2 regions of the Microbulbifer sp. 2205BS26-8 genome follow, and region 2 is predicted to be linked to the other one. Evidence: predicted binding sites of a transcription regulator. Region 2 holds the regulator's gene; the other holds the start of a gene.

Region 1 (4,420 bases), on a different contig from region 2:
ACAGGGGACCTGCGTCATAGACGACATGGGCTTGTGAAGAGTAAAACACCAGGGCCAGCCCCTGACCGACATCCAGGGCGGTGAAGTGAAACCCCTGGCGCTCCGGCATCGACAAAGGCAGCAGTGGCTGGAGCAGAGGCAGCAGAAACAGCCAGCCCAGCTTGCGCCCCGGCCAACCCCGTGGTAGCAACAGCACCAGTACACCCAGCGCGGCAACCGCCAGCAGTACTGGGTCGTGCGGCGCCGCCAGGGTCTGCCAACTGGGCAGCAGGCGATCCACTGTCTCCAGGCACCTTATCAAAAGGTCCAGTTGCCAGCCGGCAAACCTGAAACAGAGAAGCCCTAAGCCCGTCTCCATCAACAGAGCGCCCAACATCAGCACAGGTAGGATAAGCACACCCAACCAGGGAATCGCTACCAGGTTAAACAACATACCGCCGGCACTGAAACCGGAGAAAAAGACTGCCGAAGGCAGAATCAATCCCAGAGCTACCAGCCACTGGCTGCGCAACAGCTGCAGAATATGGGTGAGCCACAGGGGTTGCATTGCGGGATAGGCCTCTGCTTCCGACACCTGGGAAGTCGATACCGGCACAGGTCCCAGTGCCAAGCGCCCCCTGAAACCCAACAGCAGGGCTGCGACTGCACTGAACGACAACCAGAATCCCACTGCGTAAAAAGCCAGCGGCTGCAGGACTAGCACCAGGGCAAGTGCCAGGGCAAAGGCAATGCCGGCACCTATACGACGCCGCCAATGCCAACCCAGCAGCAAGACCCAGGTCATCACCAACGCCCTCTGCGCTGAGAGGGGCGCACCGGCTAGCAGGGTATAGATCAGGGTGCCCGCCAGAGCCAATACCACAGGCAGGACAGCGGGGGTGGTGCCTGTCAAAATACCGGCGCCCCGGGCAATACCATGACCGAAAAGCAATAGAAATCCCGCGACCATTCCCACATGCAGCCCGGAAATCGCTAGCAGATGCGCTGTACCGGTCCGCTTCAGCAGATCTCGATCCGCCTGAACAAGACCGCTGCGATCGCCCAGCAACAGCGCACTGATCAGTGCTGTCCGCCCCACCGGCAGTGCGTGCAGCCTGTCGCGCAGCACACCACGCAGCGACACGATTCCCGTACCCTGCCCCAACCACAGCGGGGTCGCATCTCCAGGACGCACATAGCCCGTTGCATATATCCCCCGTTGCAGAAGCCATTGCTCAAAATCAAAACTGTGAGGGTTCACACTGCCCCGCGGGCGCATCAGGCGCACCGGCAACAACCAGCGGCTGTCGCCGCGCAGTCGGGGCAGAGTGTCGGCATCGACACGATACCAGGTGAGATACAAGAGGCTACCCGCTGCAACCGGGCTTCGCCCTGTGTCCGCAGGGGTCCCCAAAACCACCGCCTGAAAACGCACACTGCCTGCCACCGACCCGCCCCATTGATCGCCGGTACTGGAGCGGATTTCCGGCAGGGATACGATTTGGACTCGGAGCAGATGGTCGGAGCCATGTCTCTCAATGGGCAGGCGTTGTTGCAGCGCTTTCTGGTTGCTCCACAAGCCCCAGCCGGCACCGGCAAGGGAAGCTGCCAGCAGTATCAGTGCGGGCCTGTAGCGAGGCCATATCAGCAGTACCAGGGCCAATGCCACATAGGCGCCCAGCAGCAGCCCTGTTTCAGGCAGTTCAGGAAGGCAACCAAGGCCTATGATGGACAGTGAAAATAACCAGAGCAGCAGGGTGGGACCCCAGAGTTGTTTCTCACCAGATACCCTCCACAAATAAGGCATATCCATTTCCCCGCAGCGCCCGCCCGATTCAATGCCTTCACATCAACAGGCGGTATCCCCCATGCGCACTTGCATCAAGCCTGGGATAGCTAGAAACCCAACACAGGTACAAGCGAGGCAAAAGAAACGGGGTATCGTTACCTTATTACTGCCGCCCGGCGACATTAGCACCTCTGAATGACACTTATCAGTCATATTATTTTAAAAAAAGTGCCATGTTTAACATTTTTGTAATATTTAGGACGCAGAATCCGCACCAGATTGAGGGGGCGCCAATACAAGTGAACGAAAAGACCCCCTCTGCCCAAAACCATAAACTGTGCGAGACGATTATGAACAAGACTGCGCTCTCTCTGGCCATCGTTACCCTGATCCCCACTGTGGTCATTGCTCAGGACGAAGGCGAAATAGTGGATTTTTACGGCAAAGCCAATGTCACTCTGCACTCCTTCGACGAGGGAGATGGCTCTGCCACCGACGTCCAGAGCAATGCCTCCCGCCTGGGCGTGAAGGGTGAAATCGCTTTGACGGAGAGTATCAAGGGTATCTACCGTATGGAATACGAAGTGGATATGGACGGCGATGCCGAAGATACCTTTTCCCAACGCAATATCTACGCTGGCCTGGAGGGCGGTTTCGGCCAGGTTATCGCCGGCAAGTTTGACACCCCCCTAAAAGTTGCCCAAAAGAAAGTGGATCTGTTCAACGACCTGGAGGGCGACATCAAGAGTCTGATTACCAAGAGCGACAACCGCGAAACAGACAGCTTTCAGTACACAACTCCGTCTTTCGCTGGCTTTAAAGCTTCTGCCGCTTACATCAGCCACAAAGACGCAGTCATTGGCTATGAGGTAATCGGCCTGGATGAAGCCGGGGATGAAATACTCAGGGAAATCACACGGGAAAACGGTGTTTCCGTCTCGATTGCTTACGACAACAACGGTGTTTACCTGGCCTACGCCGTTGACCAGGATGTTGAAGAGAATGACCGTGACGTTCAGCGCTTCGTCGCCCAATACAATATTGGCTCCCTGCAGGTTGGTGCCCTTTTCGAAGACCAGGAGAAGGCTGACGGTAGCCGCCAGGACGGTTGGATGGGCTCTGTTGCCTACAAGATTGAGCCGTGGACCCTGAAAGCCCAATACGGCCATTCCGACATTGTCAAAGAGGACGGTAAAACCTATAGCCTTGGGGTCGACTACAAGTTCAGCAGCGCGGCCAAGGTTTTTGGTTTCTACACTGACGAAAGTGCAGAGGCTGGCTACGACCGCAACTACGCAGGCATCGGCGCCGAGTACAAATTCTAGGCGCGCTTGCCATGCTGTCGACTCCAAGTGGGAAGGACTATCTGATCACCCTACCCTGTGAGTACTCAAACGGCGGCCACTGGCCGCCGTTTGAAGACTCGCTTGCCAGTCCTTTCACCGCTGACAACACGGGCCACTAAATCACCAACAAATCCATAAAGCGATGTACCGGCAGACTGCAAAGGCGTTGCTGATCCTGGCATAACGCCAGAACCTTCTCCACTTGGCCCGAAGGAAAGCGTGAGGCCAGGTTCTGGCGGAACTTATGCTCCAGCAGGGGAATTCCCTCCTGCCGGCGACGGCGGTGTCCAATGGGATATGCCACCTCGACCTTTTTTGTCGAGCTGCCATCCCGAAAAAAAACCTGCACTGCATTGGCAATAGAGCGTTTGTCCGGGTCCAGGTAATCCCTTGAGTAGCCTCCGTCTTCAATCACCGACATTTTGTCGCGCAGCACATCAATTTCCGGATGCGCCCTATGGAAATCATCTTCGTAGTATTCAGCCTGCAGATTGCCCAATAACAACGACACCGCAACCACATACTGGAGACAGTGGTCCCTATCCGCCGTATTCGTCAATGGGCCACGTTTGGAGATAATACGAATCGCTGACTCCTGCGTTGTCACCACAATCCTGTCAACCTCCGAAAGCCTTTCAGCCACCTGTGGGTGCAGGACAATGGCTGCTTCACAGGCAGTCTGGCTGTGAAACTCGGCCGGAAAGGAAACCTTAAACAGAATGTTCTCTATCACATAAGACCCATAGCCGCGGGAAAATAGAAACTGCCTGTCTCCCTCCACCTTCACTTTCTGATCCGCATTGGTTTTGCTAAAACAGACATCGTAAAAACCCCACTGTTTTGCACTGAGTGCGGTGGGAACGCCCATTTCCCCACGCAGTGCCATCTGCGCAAGCCAAAGCCCCCTGGATGCAGCGTCTCCCGCTGCCCAGGACTTGCGTGAACCGGTATTGGGGGCGTGCCGGTAGGTACGCAGGGCGCTGCCATCTACCCAGGCCAGGGATACTGCCGACATTATTTCCGCCCGGCTGCCACCTTTCATCCAGGCCGTGACCGCCGCTGAAGCTACCCGCACCAAGACTACATGGTCAAGGCCAACACGGTTAAAGCTGTTTGCGATCGCCAGTACACCCTGAATCTCGTAGGCTTTGACCATGGCCTCAAGCACTGTTTGCATCGACATCTGGGGGCCGCCCTGCACCAACTGCTCCCGCGACAGAAAGTCGCCCATCGCGAGTATGGCGCCCAGGTTATCGGAGGGATGACTCCATTCCGCGGCCAACCAGGTATCGTTGAAATCCAGCCA
Region 2 (4,420 bases):
CTGCAGATGCGGGCTTCAAGCGCGAAGAGTTAAACTATCTGCCGGCCAACAACCAACTGGTGGTCTGGTGCAGAGAATGATAACAAGGAGTCACTATGCCTGCATGGTTTGAAATATCGGTCATTGTCGTCTGTGCTATTGGCGCTGTGTTCTTTTTTGCCAAATACCGCGAGACCGCCGCCACCCTGCACGAGAGTGAACGCATAAAAACACATCTGTCCAACGACCTGAATCGCTACCGGGACGTGCCCCGCCTGCGTGCCCTGCGCGATGCAGTGCTGGGCAGTAAACCACTACCCACCGATGATGACGGCAATGAGCACTTGTTGCTGCGCGACGCAGACCTGCAACTCCATCACCTGGTTCTACGCAGGGAGGCTACTCCGGTTGACGATGACGACAACATCACCTACACGAAAAATGGTGAGCAGGTGAAGCTGGAAGAGTTGAAGTAATTGCTCTCTGTGGCTAGGGAAAGCCGCGCTAGGTGTTGGCCATCTCTTCGCTGGCTTCCGGTGTGTGGACGGGTTTTGCGGTCAACTTGTGCTCGGGAAAGTGCAACGTGAAGGTACTGCCCTGAGCGGGGGTGCTCTCTATGCTCATCTCGCCACAGTGGCGCAGCAGTACATGCTTAACGATCGCCAATCCCAGCCCGGTCCCACCACTGCCCCGCGAACGACCGGGGTCGACCCGGTAAAAGCGTTCTGTCAGCCGGGGAATATGTACCGGATCTATGCCAATGCCCTGGTCCTGTACGCTGAAATGACCACCACGACGGTCCTGCCACCAACGCAGCTGAATTGTCCCCCCCGCCGGGCTGTACTTCACGGCGTTGAGCACCAAGTTGGCGAAGGCGCTGTGCAGCTCGCCGGCGTTGCCACGGATGCGGCTGTCGGCTTCGCACTGTACCAAGACCTTGTGGCGACTGCCGGTAAAACTGCGCGCCTCCCGCGCAACCCGCCCTATCAGTTCGCGTACATCCACCGGCACATCACCAATCTTGCACTCAGAGGTCTCCAGGCGCGCCAACAGCAGCAGATCGTTGACGAGTGCCGCCATGCGCGCGGCCTGCTCCTCCATTTGCGCCAATGGTCGCTGCCAGGCTGGCGGTGCCACATCACTGCCCTGCAGGGTTTCCAGGTAGCCGGTGATCACAGTCAGGGGCGTGCGCAGTTCATGGGAAACATTGGCGACGAAATCGCGGCGCATTTGTTCCAAATTGCGAAGGCGGGTGATATCACGAACAATGACCAGTGCTTCATTCTGGCCGTAGCGGGTGACTTCCAGCTGAAGTAGAAGGGCCTCATTGCCGGGGGCTGGCAGGGTGAGGGGCTCCCGCACTTCCCCGGCGTCGCTGTGCATGTAACTGACAAAGCCGGGGTCACGCACAAAGTTGACCAGCGACTGTCCGGTATCACTGGCCTGCAGGCCGAGGAGTTCACCGGCGGCGGGGTTCCACCAAGCCAGATTATCGCCGTTCTCCAACGCCACTATGCCCTCGCGCAGGGCATTGGTGCTGTCCTGTACCCGGCGCAACATGGCGTGCAATTTCTGTCTTTCACGGCGGTGGCGGCGCTGTATACGGTAGAAATCGTCGTAGATCTCCCCCCAGATGCCAAAGGTGGAGGGCGGCGGGCCGCGCCGGCCACCGGCCAGCCAGCGATTGAAGCGATGCTGCTGCCACAACAGCGATACCAGATAGACAGCCAGGCCCGCGATCAGGGCAATCGACCAGTTGCCCCAGATGAAACTGAGGATGATGCAGCCCAGGGCAATAAGGACAAAACGCGAAAACTCGCCAATACTGCGATCAAACATAGCCAAGTCGTGTTACCAAACGGACAACAGGGGGGATCGTTTCCTCCCCAACTGAATCACCTCTGGGAATCCGCCCGCTGAGCAATGGGCGTATCGGTGGGGATTCCGCGGGCACCAGTGTCTGCCCTGTGAAATTGTCACACTTTTTCAACAGTTTGCACAGAAAATCGATAGCCGGTGCCCCGCACCGTCTGGATATAGCGGTCGTGGCGGTCCAGTGCTAGGGCCTTGCGCAAGCGGCGGATATGTACGTCCACGGTGCGCTCCTCCACATAGACATTACCACCCCAGACATGGTCGAGCAGCTGGGTGCGGGTATAGGCGCGCTCCTGGTGGGAGAGGAAGAAAGTAAGGAGGCGGAATTCGGTGGGGCCCATATCGACCGGTTGGCCCTTGATGGTGACCCTGTGACTGAGAGGGTCCAGTACCAGATGCCCGGCGCTGAGGGGGTCCTCGGGAGTGGCCGGGCCAGCGCGGCGCAACACCGCTTTCAGTCTGGCCACCAGTTCGCGGGGGGAGAAGGGCTTGGTAATATAGTCGTCCGCGCCGGTCTCTAGCCCTTTGATTTTATTATCTTCCTCGCCTTTCGCGGTGAGCATGATAATGGGCACGGCAGTGGTCAGTTCGTCGCGCTTGAGACGCCGGGCCAGTTCCACCCCGGACACATCCGGCAGCATCCAGTCCAGCAGAATCAAGTCCGGCTTTTCGTCGATAACCAGAGCGTGGGCCTCGCGCGCATTCTCCGCCTCCAGACAACGGTAATCCGCCATTTCCAGTGCCACCCGCAGCATATCGCGCACCGCGGCCTCATCATCGACAATCAGGATCGTTTTACTATGCATTTGTCTGCTATTTCCGCTCTGTTGTCAGGATTTCCCATCACCGCCGGGGATTAAACGGGAATAGTATGACAAATATATGACGATCTCCCCCAGGCTCCCAATGCTGGGCTAATTCAGCAGGTATTGCATTGATATACCCATGAAAATAGCCAAACCCACCCAGTTATTGTTGAGAAAAGCCTGAAAACAGGCAACCCGCTCCCGCTTGCGAATCAGCCACTGCTGGTAGGTGAAGAGTATCGCCACAGCGACCAAACCCAAATAATAGACGGTGCCCAATCCAAAGCGCTGACCGAGGAACAAAAGAGCGATCAATACCAATAGCTGCAGGGTTGCAGTCAAAGCCCTATCCATGTCGCCAAACAGGATCGCCGTGGATTTCACCCCGATTTTCAGATCGTCGTCGCGGTCCACCATCGCGTAGAAGGTGTCGTAGCACAGGGTCCACAACAGGTTTGCTGTGTACAACAGCCATGCCTGGGGGGGGATTTCGCCGCTGACCGCGGCAAACGCCATGGGGATACCCATACTGAAAGCGGCCCCCAGGACTACCTGCGGCAGATGGGTGTGACGCTTGGCAAAGGGGTAGCAAAAAGCGAGCCCCAGGGCCGGCAGCGACAGGGTTATCGTGAGTGTGTTGGTAGTCAGCACCAACGCGAAAGCCACAGCGCTGAGTCCGGCGAATAGCCCCAGAGCCGCACGGGGGGAGACACTGCCGGTGGCGAGCGGACGCCCAGCTGTGCGTTTCACATGGCGATCAATTTCACGATCGGCGAAGTCGTTGACCGCACAGCCAGCTGCGCGCATCAGGATCACCCCGAGCGTAAACACGGCTGACAGGTGCAATCCAGGCCAACCGCCGGCGGCCAGCCACAGCGCGGACCAGGTGGGCCACAGCAGTAGCAGTATGCCAATGGGCTTGTGCATACGTGCCAGCTGCCAGTAGGGCATCACAGCGGGCCAGCGCCGTGCAAGATATTCGCTGATCAAGGCGGATTCTCTCTGTCGTTGGATGCGGTGGCCCTGCTGGGCGGCCCGTCGGGCCGGAAGCTCGAGAGAAAAGTCTCGGCTACCAGCAGTGGCTTGTCCCGCAGCCAGAATGTGGAGCGGCGCCCCCAGGCATTGTCACTCTCCCTATCGAGTGCTGCCAGTTGCAGGCAGGGGTTGCGTGTCAGGTGGTTGAACTCCATATTGCCACGGCGAATGCCGGGCTCGCTGAACAGCAATTCCCCCAGCGGCCGACTGTCCAGACTGCGCAGGTTGCGGGATTTGCCCTGCAGACTGCGCAAAGGCAGGATGCTGCGTGCAAAGACCCAGGGATGGCCGAGACCGTACAACAGCACTTCGCGCACTAGCGCTCGGCTGTGTGTACGCAAATTGAGTGCGCGGCACTCCTCCGCACGGGGCAGTTGCCAGCACTGGCTCAATACCTGCACGCGAAAATCCCCCCGGCTCAGTCGTTTGAGTGCGGCAGTGAGCGAACCGGGGTATTCCAGCCAGGGCAACAGCACCTGTGGGGGCTGAGGGTGGGCCGGCTCAAGCAACTGCCCATGCCAATCGCCAGTGGGTACAAACGGGGATTGGTACAACGATCACTCCGCAATCTGGAAAAAGCAGCATTGTACCTCGCCCGTTAACGGCTGGCCCCCTCCCGTTGCAGTTTTGCTCCCCGTGGTATCAATAGATATAGTGGGCAAAGCATTGAAAACAACGAATACACAGAGAGAAGCTTGCTATGGGGCTTACTACCAGAATTGTGA

What was found. Region 2 encodes PhoB, which activates phosphate uptake and scavenging genes when phosphate is short. Its sites were predicted from a motif close to TGTCATAAANNTGTAACA; they were not measured.
Region 1: the regulator PhoB is predicted to act here: its motif matches at 1,976-1,993, upstream of Q5Y71_RS02840 (porin).

The regions. Positions count from the first base shown of each region.
Region 1 is NZ_JAVAMR010000005.1:44,089-48,508, reverse strand. Features, by position in the region: gene Q5Y71_RS02845 (DNA internalization-related competence protein ComEC/Rec2) at 1-1,786, opposite strand, end outside; gene Q5Y71_RS02840 (porin) at 2,119-3,093, shown strand; gene Q5Y71_RS02835 (bifunctional 2-methylcitrate dehydratase/aconitate hydratase) at 3,230-4,420, opposite strand, start outside.
Region 2 is NZ_JAVAMR010000053.1:3,683-8,102, forward strand. Features, by position in the region: gene Q5Y71_RS14265 (DUF938 domain-containing protein) at 1-80, shown strand, start outside; gene Q5Y71_RS14270 (hypothetical protein) at 96-455, shown strand; gene phoR (phosphate regulon sensor histidine kinase PhoR) at 484-1,818, opposite strand; gene phoB (phosphate regulon transcriptional regulator PhoB) at 1,956-2,660, opposite strand; gene ubiA (4-hydroxybenzoate octaprenyltransferase) at 2,769-3,611, opposite strand; gene Q5Y71_RS14290 (chorismate lyase) at 3,647-4,249, opposite strand; gene Q5Y71_RS14295 (dicarboxylate/amino acid:cation symporter) at 4,396-4,420, shown strand, end outside.